DNA from 3 places in the Mesorhizobium sp. M4B.F.Ca.ET.058.02.1.1 genome. Region 3 is predicted to be linked to each of the others. Evidence: riboswitches for the same ligand, from Rfam matches in the RefSeq annotation. Region 3 holds a riboswitch; each other region holds the start of a gene.
The links. Region 3 has a riboswitch for thiamine pyrophosphate ahead of thiB (thiamine ABC transporter substrate binding subunit). Riboswitches for the same ligand answer to the same signal wherever they lie in the genome.
Positions count from the first base shown of each region.

Region 1: it holds a riboswitch for thiamine pyrophosphate, as region 3 does, so the genes downstream of both, thiC (phosphomethylpyrimidine synthase ThiC) here and thiB (thiamine ABC transporter substrate binding subunit) in region 3, are expected to answer to the same signal.
Region 2: it holds a riboswitch for thiamine pyrophosphate, as region 3 does, so the genes downstream of both, thiC (phosphomethylpyrimidine synthase ThiC) here and thiB (thiamine ABC transporter substrate binding subunit) in region 3, are expected to answer to the same signal.

Region 1 covers NZ_CP034450.1:2,749,866-2,756,331, reverse strand. The annotation lists gene EJ073_RS13780 (hydroxymethylpyrimidine/phosphomethylpyrimidine kinase) at 1-172, opposite strand, end outside; gene EJ073_RS13775 (thiamine phosphate synthase) at 163-768, opposite strand; gene EJ073_RS13770 (thiazole synthase) at 765-1,538, opposite strand; gene thiS (sulfur carrier protein ThiS) at 1,541-1,738, opposite strand; gene thiO (glycine oxidase ThiO) at 1,707-2,708, opposite strand; gene thiC (phosphomethylpyrimidine synthase ThiC) at 2,705-4,540, opposite strand; TPP riboswitch at 4,644-4,760, opposite strand; gene EJ073_RS13750 (beta-ketoacyl-ACP synthase III) at 4,851-5,834, opposite strand; gene EJ073_RS13745 (adenosylmethionine--8-amino-7-oxononanoate transaminase) at 5,831-6,466, opposite strand, start outside.
Region 2 covers NZ_CP034450.1:4,473,448-4,479,913, reverse strand. The annotation lists partial or broken gene EJ073_RS32280 (SMC-Scp complex subunit ScpB) at 196-718, opposite strand; gene EJ073_RS21975 (hypothetical protein) at 857-1,108, shown strand; gene EJ073_RS32960 (hypothetical protein) at 1,625-2,077, shown strand; gene EJ073_RS21965 (hypothetical protein) at 2,740-2,967, shown strand; TPP riboswitch at 3,089-3,205, shown strand; gene thiC (phosphomethylpyrimidine synthase ThiC) at 3,309-5,144, shown strand; gene thiO (glycine oxidase ThiO) at 5,141-6,142, shown strand; gene thiS (sulfur carrier protein ThiS) at 6,111-6,308, shown strand; gene EJ073_RS21945 (thiazole synthase) at 6,310-6,466, shown strand, end outside.
Region 3 covers NZ_CP034450.1:5,094,950-5,101,415, reverse strand. The annotation lists gene EJ073_RS24750 (M48 family metalloprotease) at 1-1,019, opposite strand, end outside; gene thiQ (thiamine ABC transporter ATP-binding protein) at 1,293-2,051, opposite strand; gene thiP (thiamine/thiamine pyrophosphate ABC transporter permease) at 2,048-3,658, opposite strand; gene thiB (thiamine ABC transporter substrate binding subunit) at 3,884-4,888, opposite strand; TPP riboswitch at 4,932-5,045, opposite strand; gene EJ073_RS24730 (thiamine diphosphokinase) at 5,148-5,792, shown strand; gene EJ073_RS24725 (ABC-F family ATP-binding cassette domain-containing protein) at 5,794-6,466, shown strand, end outside.

The DNA of each region.
Region 1 (6,466 bases), 2.3 Mb from region 3:
AATTGTGGATTTCCATGACGGCGTCGTGCGTCTGCACGGTTAGCGCGGTGACAGCCAGGCAGGTGCGCACACCAATGGAAGACATCGTCTCGATGTCGCGTACAATCCCGGCGCCCCCGCTGGAGTCCGATCCGCCAACGACAAGCACATGTGGGTCTTGCCCTAGCGCCATCGTTCTGTCTTTTCGATCCATTCCCGCGTGCGCGCCTCGGAATTGGCATTCAGCGTGATGTCGGTGACCACTGCTGCGCTGTCAGCACCAGCAGCGAAGACACCGCCGAGCCGGTCGGGGTCGAGGCCGCCGATCGCGACCAACGGGATCGGCGCGACCCGGCGCTTCCATTCGCTGATCCGCTCCAGCCCTTGCGGCGCCCATTTCATCTTCTTCAGGATGGTGGGATAGACCGGGCCGAGCGCGATGTAGTCAGGCCTGGCGGCCAGGGCCGTTTCCAGTTCGGCATGATCGTGCGTGCTGAGCCCGAGCCGCATGCCGGCTGCGCGTACAGCCAAGAGGTCGGCGGTCTGCAAATCCTCCTGGCCGAGATGGATGAAGTCGCAACCTTCCTCGATTGCCAGGCGCCAGTGGTCGTTGACGATGAGCTGGCATTGGTGCTCGGCGCATAAGGCCTTCGCCTTGCGGATTTCGGCGCGCAACCCGGTCTCGTCCATGGCCTTGATGCGCAACTGAACCAGCCTGACGCCGACCGGCGCCAACCGTTCGATCCAGGCGGCGCTATCGACGATCAGGTAGAAGGGATCGAGCTTCATGATAAAACCGCCCTGCCGAATGTCGGCGTCGACGGCATCGCGACCTCGCGCGGTTCGAGCATTCCCGAGCAGAACGCTTCGCGGCCGGCATCGACCGCCTTGCCGAATGCGCGCGCCATGCCGACCGGATCGGCCGCCTTGGCGACCGCCGTGTTCAGGAGCACGGCGTCAAAGCCGAGTTCCATCACGGTTGTCGCGTGCGACGGACGTCCAAGTCCGGCATCGACAATCAACGGAACGTCGGGGAAATGCCTGCGCATCGAGCGCAGCGCCGGGATGTTGACCGGCCCGAGGGCTGAACCGATCGGCGCGCACCATGGCATCAGGACCTTGCAGCCAGCCTCCAGCAGCCGCTCGGCGACGACGAGGTCGTCGGTGGTATAGGGGAATACCGAGAAGCCATCCTCGCACAAGATACGGGCGGCTTCGACAAGGCCAAATACGTCCGGCTGTAGTGTGTCGTGGTTGCCGATCACTTCGAGCTTGATCCAACTCGTCCCGAACACTTCGCGCGCCATGCTCGCAGTCGTGACCGCTTCCTTGATGGAGTGGCAGCCGGCGGTGTTGGGCAGGATTTTCGTGCCGAGCGATCGGATCAGCGACCAGAATTTTTCGCCGGCCCTGCCGCCCGCCATCTCCCGCCGCAAGGAGACGGTCACCACCGACGCGCCCGACGCGTGAACTGCATCGGCAAGGATGGCCGGCGAAGGATATTGTGCCGTGCCGAGAAGCAGGCGCGAGGGAAGCGTCGTTCCCAGAAGCTCCAACATCGCTAGCCTCCCTGCATCGGCGAGAGGATTTCGATCCGGTCGCCGTCGCTCAGTTGGAATGCTGCCCGGCTGGCTTTGTGCACGAGGTCGCTGTTGACGGCCGTGGCCAGCCAGTCGCCCTCATAGTCGAGTGCTGCAAGCAGCGCCGCCAGCGTCGTGGTTGGGGTCTCAAGCGCTTCGCCGTTGACGATCAGTTTCATGTGTAGACTCCAAAGGTTTGTCCTGACTGAAGACAATCTCGGCCGCCTCGCGCGCCATGGCGGGTGCCAGCAGAAAGCCATGGCGATAAAGTCCGTTGATCGCGATCGTACTTCCGTGAGTCTCGACACGCGGCAGGTTGTCGGAAAAAGCCGGGCGAATGCCGACGCCGGTCTCAACGATACCAGCCTCGCCGAATGCCGGATTCAGAGCGCAGGCAGCGCCAAGCAACTCCATCACCGAACGGACTGTGATCGGTCCCCCGGACTGGCTTTCGATCATCGTCGCGCCAACCATGAAACGGTGGTCGGCGCGCGGCACGATGTAGAGCGGAAAGCGCGGATGAAGCAGCCGGACCGGGCGCGACAGCGAGACGTCGGGGGTGTGCAGGATCAGCATCTCGCCGCGAACACCGCGCAGCCTGCCGTTGACAGCGGCCATTCCCGTGCAGTCGATCTGGCGATCGAAACCGGAAACCCGCCCGGCGTCGGTACCGAAGCGGAATGAGACGTCCATGGCTGCGAGCCTGTTGTGGAGTGCCGTCATCGCCTGGCGCGGGTCGAGATGAGCCTCCTCGGGGAAAAGCAGTCCACGGCGGAAGCGACCGGCGAGGTCGGGCTCCAGCAGCGCGATTTCGTCTTCGTCGACACGCCGATGGCCTGACGTACGGCTGGCGAAGCGGTCAAGCTCGCCCGCATCGCGCAGCGCTGCCACAACCAGCGTTCCGGCCCGTGTCACCTGGCCGGGCAACACCGCCTCCCACCAGTCGGCGGCGTCGCGTCCGTGATCCAGCACCGGCTGCTCGGCGCTTTCACGCTCGCACCAGGGCGCCAGCATGCCGCCGGCGAACCAGGACGCATTGCCGCCAAGGCCGCGCCTTGTCTCCGCAACCGTCACCGTCGCGCCGCGGATGGCGAGCTCGAAGGCGGCGGTGAGGCCGGCGACGCCGGCCCCTCTGACCAGCACCTTCATGACCGCTCACGCCCCTGTGGTATGGGCGGTGCGCCGATCTCGTCCGCCGGCACGTAGAGATCGCCGCCTTCGCGATATTTCGCCGCCATCGCCGCCATGCCCTCTTTCTGCGCCTCGGCGCGGATGTCGTGGGAAATGCGCATGGAGCAGAATTTCGGCCCGCACATCGAGCAGAAATGCGCCAGCTTGTGCGCCTCCTTGGGCAAGGTCTCGTCGTGGAACGAGCGCGCCGTTTCGGGGTCGAGCGACAGGTTGAACTGGTCTTCCCAGCGGAACTCGAACCGCGCGCGGGAAAGGGCATCGTCCCTGACCTTCGCCGCCGGATGGCCCTTGGCGAGATCCGCGGCATGCGCAGCGATCTTATAGGTGATCACGCCGGTCTTGACGTCGTTGCGGTCGGGCAGGCCGAGATGTTCCTTCGGCGTGACGTAGCAGAGCATTGCCGTGCCGAACCAGCCGATCATGGCAGCACCTATGCCGGAGGTGATGTGATCGTAGCCCGGCGCGATGTCAGTCGTCAGCGGCCCCAGCGTATAGAACGGCGCCTCGCCGCAGACGGCGAGCTGCTTGTCCATGTTCTGCTTGATCTTGTGCATCGGCACATGACCGGGCCCCTCGATCATCACCTGGCAGTCCTTGGCCCAGGCGATCTGAGTCAGCTCGCCTAGCGTTTCCAGCTCGGCGAACTGCGCGGCGTCGTTGGCGTCGGCGATCGAGCCCGGACGAAGCCCGTCGCCGAGCGAGAAGGACACGTCGTAGGCGCGACAGATGTCGCAGATCTCGGCGAAGTGTTCGTAGAGGAAGCTCTCCCGGTGATGGTGCAGGCACCATTTGGCCATGATCGAGCCGCCGCGCGAGACGATCCCGGTCACCCGGTCGACGGTCAGCGGGATATAGTGCAGCCGCACGCCGGCGTGGATGGTGAAATAGTCGACGCCCTGCTCGGCCTGCTCGATCAGCGTGTCGCGATACACCTCCCAGGTCAGGTCCTCGGCGATGCCGCCCACCTTTTCCAGCGCCTGGTAAAGCGGCACCGTGCCGATCGGCACCGGCGCATTGCGCACGATCCATTCGCGAATGTTGTGGATGTTGCGGCCCGTGGAAAGATCCATCACCGTGTCGGCGCCCCAGCGGATCGCCCACACCATCTTCTCGACCTCTTCGGCCATCGACGAGGTGACGGCGGAGTTGCCGATATTGGCGTTGATCTTGACCAGGAAATTGCGGCCAATGATCATCGGCTCGCTCTCGGGATGATTGATGTTGGCGGGAATGATCGCCCGTCCGCGCGCCACTTCGTCGCGCACGAATTCCGGCGTGACGAAGTCGGGGATCGCCGCGCCGAAGGCTTCGCCGTCGCGCTTAAGCTTGCCGCGCAGGGCCTCGCGGCCCAGATTCTCGCGGATCGCGACGAACTCCATCTCGGGCGTGATGATGCCGGCGCGCGCATAGGCAAGCTGGGTCACCGCCTTGCCGGCCTTGGCCCGCAGCGGCCGATTGCGGACCGGAAATTCCGGCGTCAGGCGCTCGCCCGTCGCGAACCCGTTGTCTTCCGGCCGCACGTGGCGGCCGTCATAGGCCTCGACATCTCCGCGCGCCGCGATCCAGTCCTGCCGAGGCCGGGCGAGGCCCCTTTCGATGTCCGTTTCGATCGCAGGGTTGGTATAGGGGCCGGAGGAGTCATAGACCGTCACCGGCGGCTCGCCGGCGGTCGGATGGACGGCGATCTCGCGCATCGGCACCCTGATCCGCGGGTGGAGGCTGCCTTGCTTGTGGATCTTGCGTGAGGCGGGCAGCGGTCCCGTCGACACGGTGGGGGTGAGGGCATTCATCTTGAGGCTCCTTTGCTCATGCATTGGAGACCCAGTTCTGTGCCGGAAGGATGAAAAGACGCTTTGGTCGCCCTGCCGAAACAGGACCTCGGGCATAGACTCCCGCGAAGCGCTTGCACCGTCCCTACGCCAGTATGAACTGGATCAGGTTCAACGGGTCACTGCGCCGCGAAAGCCAGCAGTATCTCAGCCCCTTGCCGGGACTCCCCTGGTGAATGCCTCAGGTTGGACGGGCGGGCGCCACTTTGTCAAGCCGTGTTCGGCCAGTCATCTCATACAGTCAGTCTGTCCCGTCAGCACCGCTACCCGGCTAGATCCCGACCACCAGGGCGCCGCCGCTGAGACCCGCACCTGCCGCCGCCAGGAGAACCTTTTCGCCTGGCCTAAACGGCTGCTTCCGATGCGCGAGCGACAGCGAGAGCGGGATCGTCGCGGCGGAGGAATTGCCGTATTCGACGATCGTCTTGACGATCGCACGATCATCGATACCGAGGTTTCGCCCGACGGCATCGAAGATGCGGACGTTGGCCTGATGCGGTGCGAACCGGTCGATGTCTTGCGGTCGCATGCGGGCAGCAGTGAGCGCCTCCCGCGAGCAGGCGGTCATCATCTCGACCGCCTTGGCGAACACTTCGCGGCCGTCGGTGATCGTCATCCGGGTCTCAGCGAGATCGAGGTCGGCGTGGAAGGGCTTGTTGCTTCCGCCCGCCGGAATCTGGATCAGCCCGTAGCGCGATCCATCGGAATCAACCGATGCGCCGAGAATGCCCCGATCCGGTTCATCGCCGGGCCCGATCACCACGGCGCCGGCGGCATCGGCGAACAAAACCGCGCTGGCGCGCTCGGCCGGGTTGATGCGGCGGCTAAGGATGTTCGCGGCAATGACGATGGCGGCTTTGCCGTGCAGGCGGGTGAAGCCATCGGCAAACATAAGCGCATAGATGAAGCCGGCGCAGGCGCCGGTCAGATCGATCGCGCCGGCGCGGCTCAGTCCCAACCGATGCGCGACCAGCGGCGCGCTGGGCGGCAGGAGGTGATCAGGCGTCGAGGTGGCAAGCAACAGAAGACCGATGTCGCCGCGGTCGATGCCGGCATTCGTCAGCGCCATGTCGCCGGCTTGCGCGGCAAGGCCCGACAGTGTGTCGTCGTCGGTTGCCCAGAAGCGCGACCGTATCCCGGTGCGCCGCTCGATCCAGCCGGGCTCGAGCCCGAGACGATCTTCGATCTCCTGATTCTCGACCCTGCGCGCCGGCGCATGATGGCCGAACCCGAGAAGGCGCGACGACCTGCTCATGGCTTAGCGCCGAAGCGTTCCCCGGCCTCCTCGATGGCGTCATAGAGACCGTCGAGTTCTTCGCCGGTGATGCAATAGGGCGGCAGAAGATAGAGGACATTGCCGAGCGGACGCACCAGCAGCCCGCGCTCGAGGAAGAAAGCGCGCAGCTTCGGCCCGATCTCGGCCAGATAGCCGGCGGAGCCGGTGCGCAGATCGAGAGCCGCGATCGTCCCGGTTGCGCGGCTGTCGGTGAAAAAAGGATTGTCACGAAAACGATGAAGCCCTGCGGCCTGTCTTGCACTCAGGGCCGCGACCCGCTCGGCCACCGGTTCGTCACGCCAGATCTCGACATTGGCGAGTGCGGCCGCGCAGGCCATCGGATTGGCAGTGTAGGAACTCGAGTGGAAGAATGTCTTCTTCCGGTCCTCGGAATAATGGGCCTGGAAGATGGCATCGGTGGCAATCGTCGCCGCCAGCGGGATTGCGCCGCCCGTCAGCCCTTTCGAGGTGCACAGAATGTCCGGTGAGATTGATGCCTGCTCGCAGGCGAACATGGTTCCGGTGCGGCCCCAGCCGGTCATCACCTCGTCGGCGATCAGCAGCGTGCCAGAGGCCTCGGCGATCTTCTTCAACTCGGCCAGAACCCATGC
Region 2 (6,466 bases), 620 kb from region 3:
GGGGCTTGCCCATGGCCACGAATTTTTGGGCGACAGCGGTGCAGAGGCCGCATACCGCTGCCTGCTTGACGTCGCTGACCGTGTCCATGTCCGAAATTTGCCTACAAATTTCGGACGCCCTTGGGCGCGCTAGATTCGCTATGGAAAGCTGGAAGCACTCGCAAGCCCGGTGGCCACAGCGTCTGCAGCGCCAAGCTATTCCTCCGTATCCAAACCCGCATCCTCATGGCCACTAGCCAACTCTGGCATAATTTCACCAGCAAGCAGCTCATCTCTGCTCAGCAGCCCGGCATCCTCGAGCGCCTCGCAGTCCGGGAGATCGCGAAGCGTGTCGAGGCCGAACTCGAGCAGGACGCTTTTGTCGTCACATAGGTGTAGGGAGCGCCGGGCGTCGGACTGCGCGGGTTCGACGCGATCAGGCCGGTGCCGCAGATGGCCGATCAGGTCGCGACTGATTACTTCCCGAAAACCGACGACAATTCGGCGCGGGTAATCGGCTGGAAGTGCCGATGCACATCAGCATCAGCACGTCCGACCACGTCAGGTCCACGGCACGCCCGCTGCTTCCGCAGGCGCGGATGGCATCGGCATAGGCCGGCCGTGTCAGGTGCTTCCAGCCGCCGGCGACAGCGACGAGGTCATAGGGCCGTCCGCGCAGCTCTCGGATGTCGTCGATGAGAAGGTCACGGGCGAGCTCGCGGGAGAGACTGCACCGCAAGCGCGTCCCGCGCGCGCGAACTGCTCGATCAACTGATCTCAGACGACGACGAATCTCGTCCAGATTCCAAAAGCGGTGGCCGCAGCGGCGCTTTGCGGGCTCGCGTTACCACAGATCGCAGAACTGTGATCTCGCCTTGTGCCCGAGACCGCAATCTGGGCTCGCGACGAAGCATATCGCTTGCGATCATCAAAGGACGCGTCGACGCCGTCGGTTGCCTTTTCCACCGCCGCCTCACACATCGTGTTGGGGCTGAAGAGCTACCTGCAAATCCTCGCAACGGGCGCGGCCGCATCCTTGATTTTACAAATTGACACGTCTTGGTTTTTAGAAAATGCCACGTGCGATGATGGCGCCAAAAAAAATGTCACGCGAGATGATCATGCCTGAGGTAAATGGTCCGCCAAAGTTGGGAAAGGTATACCGGTTGAATGGTGGATAGGTACGCCGGATAAAAAGGGCTTCGGGTTCCGGAAGACGAACTAATCGACGGATAGGCGCTGCTCGTGAGGGAAACTGCATGCGCATTACGGTTATGACCATCCAGGGATGTCGGATATGATCTTGAATAGTGACATTGCAGGCCAAAGAGCGGCCGAGAAGCTAGCAGAGGGCCTGAAATCGCAGGGCAAGCAGCAATACGAAGAAAGGTCGAGGGAACGCGAACGAGATGTGTCTCGTTAGGTCGCACGTTGCACCAGGGGTGCGTCGGAAGGCACTCCGCCGTGTCCTGAAGAGGTAGCCTGCACTTGAGAATAGCCACGGTGGTACCTTATTTTCGGCTGTGAAGCACACGAGACCCGCGACGTGAGACCCAGTTGCTCAATACCCAGTTGCTGGGTGAGCGTGCATGACTGCCAACGGAAGGTCTTGCACGCACCCTCGCGATCTTGAGCAATGGTCGCCATGACTTTCTTCTTGCAGGCTTTTGAGTGGCCCAGCCTGCAATCACCAGACCCCACCGACTCTAAAGAGCGTGGCAGACGGGATAGTCGAGGTTGCCCGGCACAATTACGCTCAAGGCTTGCGCCGCCCAGAGGACACGCTGAAAAGGCAGCATGGGCGCGCAAGCACGCCATTCACGAGAGGTTCGACATGAAGACTATGCAAGAAAAAGACATTCCGGCATTCGTGCAAGCAGTTGTGGAGGCCGGCTGCAACATTTGCGCGATTGGCAACTTGGGATATGTCTTTGGCGATGCTGATTTGACGCCGGCGCAACGGAGGTCCGTCGAGCCACAGCTGCGCAGGATTGCTGAGATCTACGGCGAACGCGATCATCTCATGGACGAGATAGCTGTATATCTGCGGTCGATCGGACGCCATGTCGAGGTTGAGCCGAAGACAGGTGTTTCCTGATGGCCGCGATCGATCGCGTTCCGTAGTCGCCATTTCTATTGGGTAACGAGCAGCCGTCTTCCAACCTCTGAAACAAAAAAGAGGTGACCCCCAAAGGCCGCTCTCGAGACCGCAAGTCTGAGCCGCTAACGCATTGCGATAACCAGGCTGTCCGAACTGGGCGTCGATGCCTTCCTCGACCAGGTCGCGGTAGGCGGCGATCTCATCTACCGCATGCATAGCCAAGCCAGAGAAGTTTTCGGCAGCGGAATTCTCGGTCGCTTCCCCTTTTATGACTAGAGGGTGCGGCCGATCCGGCCGCGACGATCTCGCAGGGATTGCCATATACGGCAACACGAACACCGGCGGATCAATACTCGGATAATGGCGGCCGGCTATGTAGCGATCGATCGCGCACCAACATATCAATGCAATAGCTTAGTTGCTTTCAAAGGCGGGTCTCTACGAACTGCAAGCAAGCTAAACGATTGCGTCAACTCTTCCTCGCAGAGCGAAAACTCCGCGCCCACGCGATTTCTCTGCTGGAACAGCGGCACATCCTCAGCGCCAGGACACGGCCGCCGCCGTCGGGTTTTACGAAGCCGGTGATTGCATAAGTTGCCCGCAAGATATCATTGGTATCGGGAACGCCGCCGATGCCGCATCCTGAATAGAGCGGCCGCTTGCACCTGCCAGCCCGACGACCAGATCATATCTGCAACTCCATCTACCTGGACGTGGTGCAAATCACCTCGCTGAAGCCGCAAATCGTCGCCTTCGACCAGGATAACCACATCCGTGACCGCCTGAGCTACTCGGTCGATCTCGACGCACATGGCCGATACAGTTTTTCCATCCTTCACGAAGCGAATGAGACTTTGGCCATTCCAGCCCTGGTCTACGGGGCGTGACTTGTCCCCGATGCATGCGCGAGCTCTCCGCTCGGCCGGCCGCCGGACGTCGCCACCGGCCGAAGGCGCCCGAAGGCGCCCGAAGGCGCTTGACAAAGCAGCACCGGCCCATTCAACTTGAGGCATTCACCAGGGGAGTCCCGGTAAGGGGCTGAGATACTGCTGGCTTTCGCGGCGCAGTGACCCGTTGAACCTGATCCAGTTCATACTGGCGTAGGGACGGTGCAAGCGCTTTGCGGGAGTTTACGCCCGAGGTCCTGCTGCAGCAGGTCTACAGAAGCGTCTTTTCATCCTTCCGGCACAGAACTGGGTCTCCAATGCATGAGCAAAGGAGCCTCACGATGAATGCCCTCACCCCCGCCGTGTCGACGGGACCACTGCCCGCCTCGCGGAAAATCCACAAGCCCGGCGTCCTCTACCCGCAGATCAGGGTGCCGATGCGCGAGATTTCCGTCCATCCGACGGCCGGCGAACCGCCCGTCACCGTCTACGATCCGTCCGGCCCCTACACCGATCCATCAGTCCAAACCAGCATCGAAAAAGGCCTTGCCCGGCTTCGCCACGAATGGGTCACGGCGCGTTGCGATGTCGAAGCCTATGACGGCCGCCACGTCCGGCCGGAAGACAATGGATTCGCCACCGGCGAGCGCCTGACACCGGAATTTCCGATACGCAATCGGCCGCTCAAGGCCAAGCAGGGCAAGGCGGTGACCCAACTTGCCTATGCGCGCGCCGGCATCATCACGCCAGAAATGGAGTTCGTAGCCATCCGCGAGAATCTCGGCCGCGAGGTGATGCGCGGCAAGCTGCAACGCGACGGCGAAGCCTTCGGCGCGGCGATCCCAGATTTCGTCACACCCGAATTCGTGCGCGACGAGGTGGCGCGCGGACGCGCAATCATTCCCGCCAACATCAATCATCCCGAGAGCGAACCGATGATCATCGGGCGAAATTTCCTGGTGAAGATCAACGCCAACATCGGTAACTCGGCTGCCACATCGTCGATGGCCGAAGAGGTCGAAAAGATGGTGTGGGCGATCCGCTGGGGCGCCGATACGGTGATGGACCTGTCGACCGGCCGCAACATCCACAACATCCGCGACTGGATCGTGCGCAATGCACCGGTGCCGATCGGCACGGTGCCGCTCTATCAGGCGCTCGAAAAGGTCGGCGGCATCGCCGAGGACCTCAACTGGGAGGTCTATCGCGACACGCTGATCGAGCAGGCCGAGCAAGGCGTCGACTATTTCACCATCCACGCCGGCGTGCGGCTGCACTACATACCGCTGACCGTCGACCGGGTCACGGGCATCGTCTCGCGCGGCGGCTCGATCATGGCCAAATGGTGCCTGCACCATCACCGGGAGAGCTTCCTCTACGAGCATTTCGAGGAGATCTGCGACATCGCCAGAGCCTATGACGTTTCCTTCTCGCTCGGCGACGGCCTTCGTCCCGGTTCAATCGCCGATGCGAACGACGCGGCGCAATTCGCCGAACTGGAAACACTTGGAGAACTCACCAAGATTGCCTGGGCAAAGGACTGCCAGGTGATGATCGAAGGCCCGGGCCATGTCCCCATGCACAAGATCAGGCAGAACATGGACAAGCAGCTCGCAGTGTGCGGTGAGGCGCCGTTCTACACGTTGGGGCCGCTGACGACCGACATCGCGCCGGGCTATGACCACATCACCTCAGGGATAGGTGCCGCCATGATAGGCTGGTTCGGCACCGCAATGCTTTGCTACGTCACGCCGAAAGAGCATCTCGGCCTTCCCGACCGCAACGACGTCAAGATTGGGGTGATCACTTACAAGATAGCCGCCCATGCAGCCGATCTGGCGAAGGGCCATCCGGCAGCGAAAACCAGGGATGATGCCCTTTCGCGCGCGCGCTTCGAGTTCCGCTGGGAGGACCAGTTCAACCTGTCGCTCGACCCCGAAACCGCACGGTCCTTCCACGACCAGACCTTGCCCAAGGAGGCGCACAAGCTGGCACATTTCTGTTCGATGTGCGGGCCGAAATTCTGCTCCATGCGCATTTCCCACGACATCCGTGCCGAGGCTCAGAAGGAAGGCATGGCGGCAATGGCGGCAAAATACCGGGAGGGCGGCGATCTCTACATGCCGGCGGACGAGACTGGCGTACCGGTCGTGCCGGAGGCTCCCAAACCATCATGAGGGTGCTCGTCAAAGGGGCCGGCGTTGCCGGCCTCACCGTCGCTTTCGAACTCGCCGCCCGCGGCGCGACGGTCACAGTCGCCGAGATGCGGCATGGCCTTGGCGGCAACGCGTCGTGGTTCGCCGGCGGCATGCTGGCGCCATGGTGCGAGCGCGAAAGCGCGGAGCAGCCGGTGCTGGATCTCGGACGCGACGCTGCCGACTGGTGGGATGCGGTGCTGTCGGGTCAGGTGACACGGGCCGGGACATTGGTCGTGGCCGCGCCGCGTGATGCCGGTGAGCTTGACCGGTTCGCCAGTCGCACGTCAGGGCATAGGCGCGTCGATGAAAACGAAATTGCGCTCCTGGAACCCGACCTCGCCGGCCGCTTCCGGCGTGGATTGCTCTTCCCCAACGAGGCTCACCTCGACCCACGCCAGGCGATGGCGGCACTTCATGACAACCTTGCGACCATGGGTGTCAAATTCCACTTCGGCTGCGACGCCCGGCCTGTTTCGGGTTTCGCCCGTCAGATAGACTGCATGGGAATGGCAGCGGCCGATGACAGGCTGCGCGGTGTTCGCGGCGAAATGCTGATCCTTCGCACGCCTGATGTCTCGCTGTCGCGGCCGGTCCGTTTGCTTCATCCACGCTTTCCGCTTTATGCCGTGCCGCGCACCGATCACCGTTTCATGATCGGAGCGACGATGATTGAAAGCCAGAGCGCCGGACCGGTGACGGCGCGTTCCATGATGGAGCTGCTGGGCGCCGCCCATGCCCTCCATCCGGCCTTTGGTGAGGCCGAGATCGTTGAAACCGGTGTGGGTGTCCGTCCGGCATTTCCCGACAATTTGCCACGCGTCGAAACAGACGGTGAGATCATCGCGATCAACGGTCTTTATCGTCACGGTTTTCTCCTCGCCCCCGCCATGGCGCGCCAGGCTGCCGGCCTGGTTTTCAGTCAAGACAGAACCAAGGAGCATGCTCATGAAACTGATGGTCAACGGCGAGGCGCGTGAGATTGCCGCCACCACGCTGGCCGAGTTGCTTGCCGCGCTCGACTATGAGGGCGATTGGCTCGCCACCGCCGTCAACGGCGACCTCGTGCACAAAGCCAACCGCACGGAGTTCCAGTTGAGCGACGGCGACCGGATCGAAATCCTCTCGCCCATGCAGGGCGGCTAGCATGTTGGAGCTTTATGGAACCGAGCTTTCGTCGCGCCTGCTTCTCGGCACCGCTCAATATCCTTCGCCGGCCATCCTTGCCGATGCAGTCAAGGCGTCGGGCACGTCGGTGGTGACCGTCTCGTTGCGGCGTGAGATGGCGGGCGGTAGAGCCGGCG
Region 3 (6,466 bases):
ACGCCGTCGAAACGGATCGCCATGTCGCCGGGGCCGGTCGCCGTCACCGCCGCGGCCGAATTGTCGATGACGAAGCCGTCGGGCACGGTGAACGACACGCCGAGGCCCGGATGCAGGAAGGTCTGGCCGCGCACATAGCCCTCTTCCGGCGTGTCGCCGTAGAGCAGCCCGTCAATACCGGCCAGGAAGGCGTCGCGGTCGCGCGTGCCGATGCCCGGCGGGCCGAAGTTGCGGGCAAGGCGCTGGGCAAGATCGATCCGCTGCGGCGTGTTGGGATGAGTCGCCAGGAAGTCCAGGCTGGCGTCGGTGGCGCCGCTGATTGAGCGGAAATCGGTATAGGCCGACATCGACTGCAGGAAGCGGCCGGCGGCGTAAGGATCATAGCCGGCCTCGCCGATCGACTTGATGCCGATGGCGTCGGCCTGCAGTTCCTGGTTGCGCGAGAACTGCGCGAGCCTCAGCTTGCCGCGGATCAGCGCCGCCTTGGCTGTCGGGCTGTCGCCCAGCACATCCGACACCACCTTGGTCGCCAGCCCTTCCTCGGCCTCCAGCTGCTGCCGCTGCAGGCCGTGATTGGCGGTGACGTGGCCCATCTCGTGCGCGATGACGGCGGCGAGCTCGGACGAATCATTGGCCAGCGCCAGCAGGCCGCGCGTTACATAGAGATAGCCGCCGGGCAGCGCGAAGGCGTTGACGTTGGGCGAATTGAGGATGGTGATGCGGTAGGTCTGGGTCGGATTGGCCGACACCACCGTCAGGTTGCCGACGACCTTGGCCACCATGCGCTCGAGCTTGGGATCGGAATATTCGCCGCCATAGGTGGCGAGGATGCGCGGATGCTGCGCCTTCGCCATTTCGGCGAGCTTCGAGTTGGCGACAACATTGTCGACGGTGATCGGCTTGTCGGACGGCTGGAAACCGGACTCCTGCACATCCGGCGGCGTGAACATCTGGCAGCTGGCCAGCGCCACGGCAAGGCCGGCAAGCGCGAGCAGTCGCGCCAGCGGCTTCGTCAGCAATCTATGCTTGCCGGTCGGCAGATCGGCTTCCTTTCCAAATCTTTGCGGGCAAATCACGGCCTGTGCCAGACCAGTATGGGCGGACCTAGCCATACTCCTCCAGTCAAGGCAAGCAAACGCTGCATCACCCGAACCCGGTTTGAGCGTAAATTATGTCCGCTTCCGGGCAACATGCCGAGATCCGGCAGCAATGCATGTCACCTGGAAATGTGCTGTGGTTTTGAGGCAACGACCTGCTCAAAAACAGAACCCAAGCGCATCCCTTGAGGTCGTTCAGGCGCGACGCCCCTTGGCTGGATCCATGCCGACATAGCGCCGAAAGCCGTCCGGTCCAGAGGCGTCGAAGAAGTTGGCCGCCGTCCCCGTCGCGGCGACCGTGTGGTTGTCAAGGAAGACCATGTCCTGGCCGATGCGGCGCGCGTCCTCCGGCTGGTGCGTGACGAACAGCACCGTCATCTGCCGTTCGGTATGGACACTGGCCAGCAAATCGAGCATGTCGTCGCGCAGCGCCGGTCCGAGCGAGGCGAACGGCTCGTCGAGCAAGAGCACCGGCCGGTCGCGCACCAGCACGCGCGCCAGCGCGACGCGCTGCCGCTCGCCGCCGGAAAGCTCGCGTGGCAGGCGCCTCTCCTTGCCCGCAAGGCCGACACGCGCCAGCGCATCGGCAATTGCCGCATGGTCGGCATCAGTGAGGCTGAGCGACGGCGAGCGGCCGAGCCCGACATTCCGCTCCACCGAAAGATGGGCGAACAGATTGTTCTCCTGGAACACCATCGAGACCGGCCTCACCGAAGGCGGCGCGGCGCTGACATCGCCACCGTCGATCAGCACGCGGCCGGATCCTGGCATCTCGAAACCAGCCACCAGGTTGAGCAGCGTCGACTTTCCCGAACCGCTCGGCCCCATGATGGCGGTGATCTTCGAGGCGGCGAACCCGACGTCGAAACGGAACGGCGCTTCGCCATAGCTGAACGAAGCGTCCTCGAGCCGGACGGCCGCGCCTTTCGCCCCGACTTCCTTCGCCGGCGTCATGATTTCTCTCCTTGCCCGAGGCGATCGGCGGCAAGCACCAGCGCCAGGCAGACGAGACCGAGCAGCAAGGCAAGGCCGGCGGCGTCGGCGGTGCGATAGCTGCCCATGCGCGCCAGCAGAAGATAGGGCAAGGTCTGCACGGAATCGCTGCCGAACAGCGCGATTACGCCGAGATCGCCGAGCGACAGGGCCATGGCGAAGGCGAAGCCGGTTGCGAGCGGCCGCCTGAGCGACGGCCAGTCGACCAGGCTGAGCCGGTTCCAGCCTGATATGCCGAGCAGCAGGCAGAGCCTCTCGTGGCGCTCGCTTGCTGCATCGTAGGCGGGGCGGATCGCGCGGATGGCAAAGGGCATCGCCATCACCGCGTTGACTGCGACGACCATCACCGGGGCGAGGGCAAAGACGTCGCTGACCGTACGCAAAAGCAGGAACCAGCCGGCGCCGACGACGATGGGCGGTACGACGAGGACGAACCCGGCACCGGTATCCGTTGCGTGCTCCAGCAATGTCTTGCGGCCGGCACAGCGCTTCAGGGCCAGCGCCCGGCGCGCCGCGATCAGCGCCAGCGACATCGCCACCGCGAGCGACGCCGACAGGAAGGCCAGCACCACGCTGGTCTGCGTCGCCTGCCGCACCGCGCTCTCGCCGGCGAGCCGGCCGAGATCGGCGCCGAGGCCCGCCGCGACCGTGGCCGCCATCGGTCCGGCGACGAACAGCAGCGCGAGCACGATCAGAGCCGCGTTCAGCGAGGTTTCCGCCGGGCTCGCCGAAAAGTACCGGCGCGGCGCCACCGGCAGGTTGGCGTCGCCGACGGTGTTGGCGCCGAGCCGCGTCAGTGCAAGCACTACGGCGAAGGTCAGCGCGATCTGCAGCAGCGTCAGCGTCACCGCCCGCGCCGGATCGAAATCGAAGCGCAGCGCCTGGTAGATGGCGACCTCCAGCGTCGTGGCGGCCGGCCCGCCGCCGAGCGTCAGCACGATGGTGAAGGAGGTGATGCAAAGCATGAAGACCAGCCCGGAGACACCGGGCAGCGCTGCCCGCAACGCCGGCCATTCGATCAGCCGGAAGGCGGGCCGACCGCCCATGCCGAGCTGGCTTGCCAATCGCCAGTGATTGGCCGGCACCGTGCCCAGCGCCTCGAGGAACAGCCGCGTGGCCAGGGGCAAGTTGAAGAAGACATGGGCAACGAGGATGCCGGACAGTCCGTAGATGCCCGGCCAGTTCCGTCCGCCGAGCAGGCCGGCGAAATAGCCGGCATTGCCGTAGAGCGCCAGGATGCCGAGCGCCGCGACAATGGCCGGCAGCGCCAGCGGCAGGGCGAAGAGCTGCAGGATCAGCCCGCGGCCCGGAAAAAGCGGATGCCGGGAGAGCGCGCGCGCGACGAACAGCGCCGGCACAACGGAAAGCAGGGTCGACAACAGCGCCTGCCAGAGTGTGAAGCGGACGACGCGCAGGATATAGGGATCGAAGGCCGAGGCGGCGCCGGAGAAATCATGCGCGCCTTCAAGGACGAGGCCGGCGAACGCCCCGCCGATCAGCAAGGTGATGGCGCCTAGCGCGGCGATGCCGGCGGTGATGCGGGGGTCAGAGCGAGGCGCGAGCTGCACGCTGCACCCTGGCGGAACTTAGCGAAAGCCGCGTTCCTTCGCCCCCCCTCTGTCCTGCCGGACATCTCCCCTCTAGGGGGAGATCAGCAGCGTCGACGCCGCGTTCCATCCCACACCGCCAAAGGTTGGCGAAAACCGCCGTGACAGCCAATCTCCCCCTTGAGGGGGAGATGTCCGGCAGGACAGAGGGGGTGGCTTGGCGCAGACATCGAGGCGATCGAAAGCCTACTTGCTCATCGCCGCCAGCCATTCGTCCACCCAGGCCTTGCGGTTGGCGGCGACCTCATCGGCGCTGAACAGCAAGGTCTTGGTCGGCTTGACCAATTTGTCGAAGGCCGGATTGAGCGGCTTGTCGGTCTTACCGGCCGGGAACATCCAGTTGGTCTCGGGGATGACATCCTGGAATTTCGGGCCGGTCATGAAGGCGATGAACTTCTCCGCCAGCGGATTCTTCGCCCCTGTCGTGGTGATGCCGGCAACCTCGATCTGCAGATATTCGCCCTCCTCGAAGGACGCGGCCTGGTAGCGTTCAGTTTTCTCGGCGACCATGTGATAGGCCGGCGAGGTGGTGTAGGACAGCACCATCGGCGCCTCGCCCTTGGTAAACAGGCCATAGGCCTCGCTCCAGCCCGGCGTCACCGTCAGCACCTTGGACTTGAGCTTGGCCCAGGCTTCCGGCGCCTTGTCGCCATAGACCGACTTGACCCAGAGCAGCAGGCCGAGGCCGGGCGTCGAGGTGCGTGGATCCTGGATGACGATCTTGTCGGTGGCGCTGCCCTCGACCAGTTCCTTCAGGCTCTTCGGCGGGACTTTCAGCTTTTCGGTGTCGTAGACGACGGCGAAATAGCCATAGTCGAACGGCACGAATGTGTCGTCGCTCCAGTTGCCGGGGACATTGAGGCCGGACACGTCGCCATGCGGCGCGAACAGGCCGCTCGCCTTGGCTTCGGCCGTCAGGTTGGTGTCGAGGCCGAGCACGATGTCGGCCTTGGTCGCCGCGCCCTCCAGCTTGACGCGGTTGAGTAACGCCACGCCATCGGCGACCGAGACGAATTCGAGATCGCAGCCGCATTCGGCCTCGAATTCCTTCTTTACCGCCGGGCCGGGACCCCAGTCGGCGGTGAAGCTCTCATAGGTATAGACGGTGAGCTTGTCCTTCGCGGCCGCCGGACCCGCCAGAAGCGAAACCAGGCCGGTTGCCAGAACAAGGTGGGACAAGAGCGTGCGCATCGGCGCCTCCTTCGTTGGTATTGAAAGGAATTGAGGCGCCGGATGGTCCGAGACGTCTAATCCCTCCGCCGGTACAAACCGGATCAGGTTCAGCGGGTTGGCGGTTGCCTCTCAGCCGGTCCGCGAAAACCCGCGTCCGGCACCCCGTTAGAGCGTTTCGACACATAGGCCCGGGCACGGCACCGCGCAAGCGGAAGTTTGCCGGGTGCCTGCACCCCCGGCTTCCGTTTCTCGGGCGGGGCTGGTAAGGGCGACGCCCATGGGCACATTCACCATCCTGCTTGGCGGCGACCTCGTCCGCACGCCGCGGCTCGACAGCCAGCTGGCCGGCGCGCGCGTCATCGCCGCCGATGGCGGCATCGGCCATGCCCGCATGCTGGGCCTGACGCCTGAGCTCTGGGTCGGCGATTTCGATTCCGTGCCGCCGGATTTGCCGGATGATCTGGCCGCCGTGCCACGCCAGGTGTTTCCGGCCGAGAAGGACAAGACGGACGGCGAGTTGGCGATCGCCGCCGCCCTCGAGCGCGGCGCCACCGGCCTCGTGCTGGCCGGCGCCTTCGGCGGCAAGCGCGCTGACCACGCCTTCCTGCATCTGGCACTCGCGGTTCGCCTGGCCGAGGCCGGCATGAGCGTGGTTATGACCAGCGGCGCGCAGGAAGGCATTCCGCTTTTGCCTGGCAAGGCCGGCTTCGACTATGCCGACGGCACGCTGTTTTCGGTGCTCGGCTTCTCCGACCTTTCCGGCCTGAGCGTCGCCGGCGCCAAATGGCCGCTCGATCACGTCGAGGTGACGTTCGGCTCGTCGCTGACTATATCAAACGAGGTCAAGGGGCGGCTTGAGATCGCGCTCGGCCACGGGCGCGCGTTGCTGCTCGCTCACCCCTATCCCCTTCCTGAAAGCTGACATGGCCCCGCCTCTTCTCAATCTCGACGGGATAAGACTGACCTTCGGCGGCACGCCGCTGCTCGATGGCGCGGCGCTCAGCGCGTCCGCCGGCGACAAGATCGCGCTGGTCGGCCGCAACGGCTCCGGCAAGTCGACGCTGCTCAAGATCGCCGCCGGCATGATCGAACCACAGGATGGCGAGGTGTTCCGCCAGCCTTCGGCGACGGTGCGTTACCTGCCGCAAATGCCCGACATGGATGGCTTCGCCAATGTGCGCGCCTATGTCGAGGCAGGGCTCGGACCGGCCGACGATCCCTACCGCGCCACCTATCTGATGGAGCATCTTGGCCTGACCGGCGAGGAGCGGCCAAACGACCTTTCCGGCGGCGAGGCGCGCCGCGCGGCCCTTGCCCGCGTCATGGCGCCGGAGCCCGACATTCTGCTGCTGGACGAGCCGACCAACCATCTCGACCTGTCGGTGATCGAATGGCTGGAAGAGGAGCTTGCCCGCACCTCCTCTGCGGTGATCCTGATTTCGCACGACCGTCGTTTTCTCGAGCGCGTATCGCGCGCCACTGTCTGGCTCGACCGCGGCCAGACCAAACGGCTGGACAAGGGTTTCGGCCATTTCGAGGAATGGCGCGACCAGGTGCTGGAAGAGGAAGAGCGCGAGCAGCACAAGCTCGGCCGCC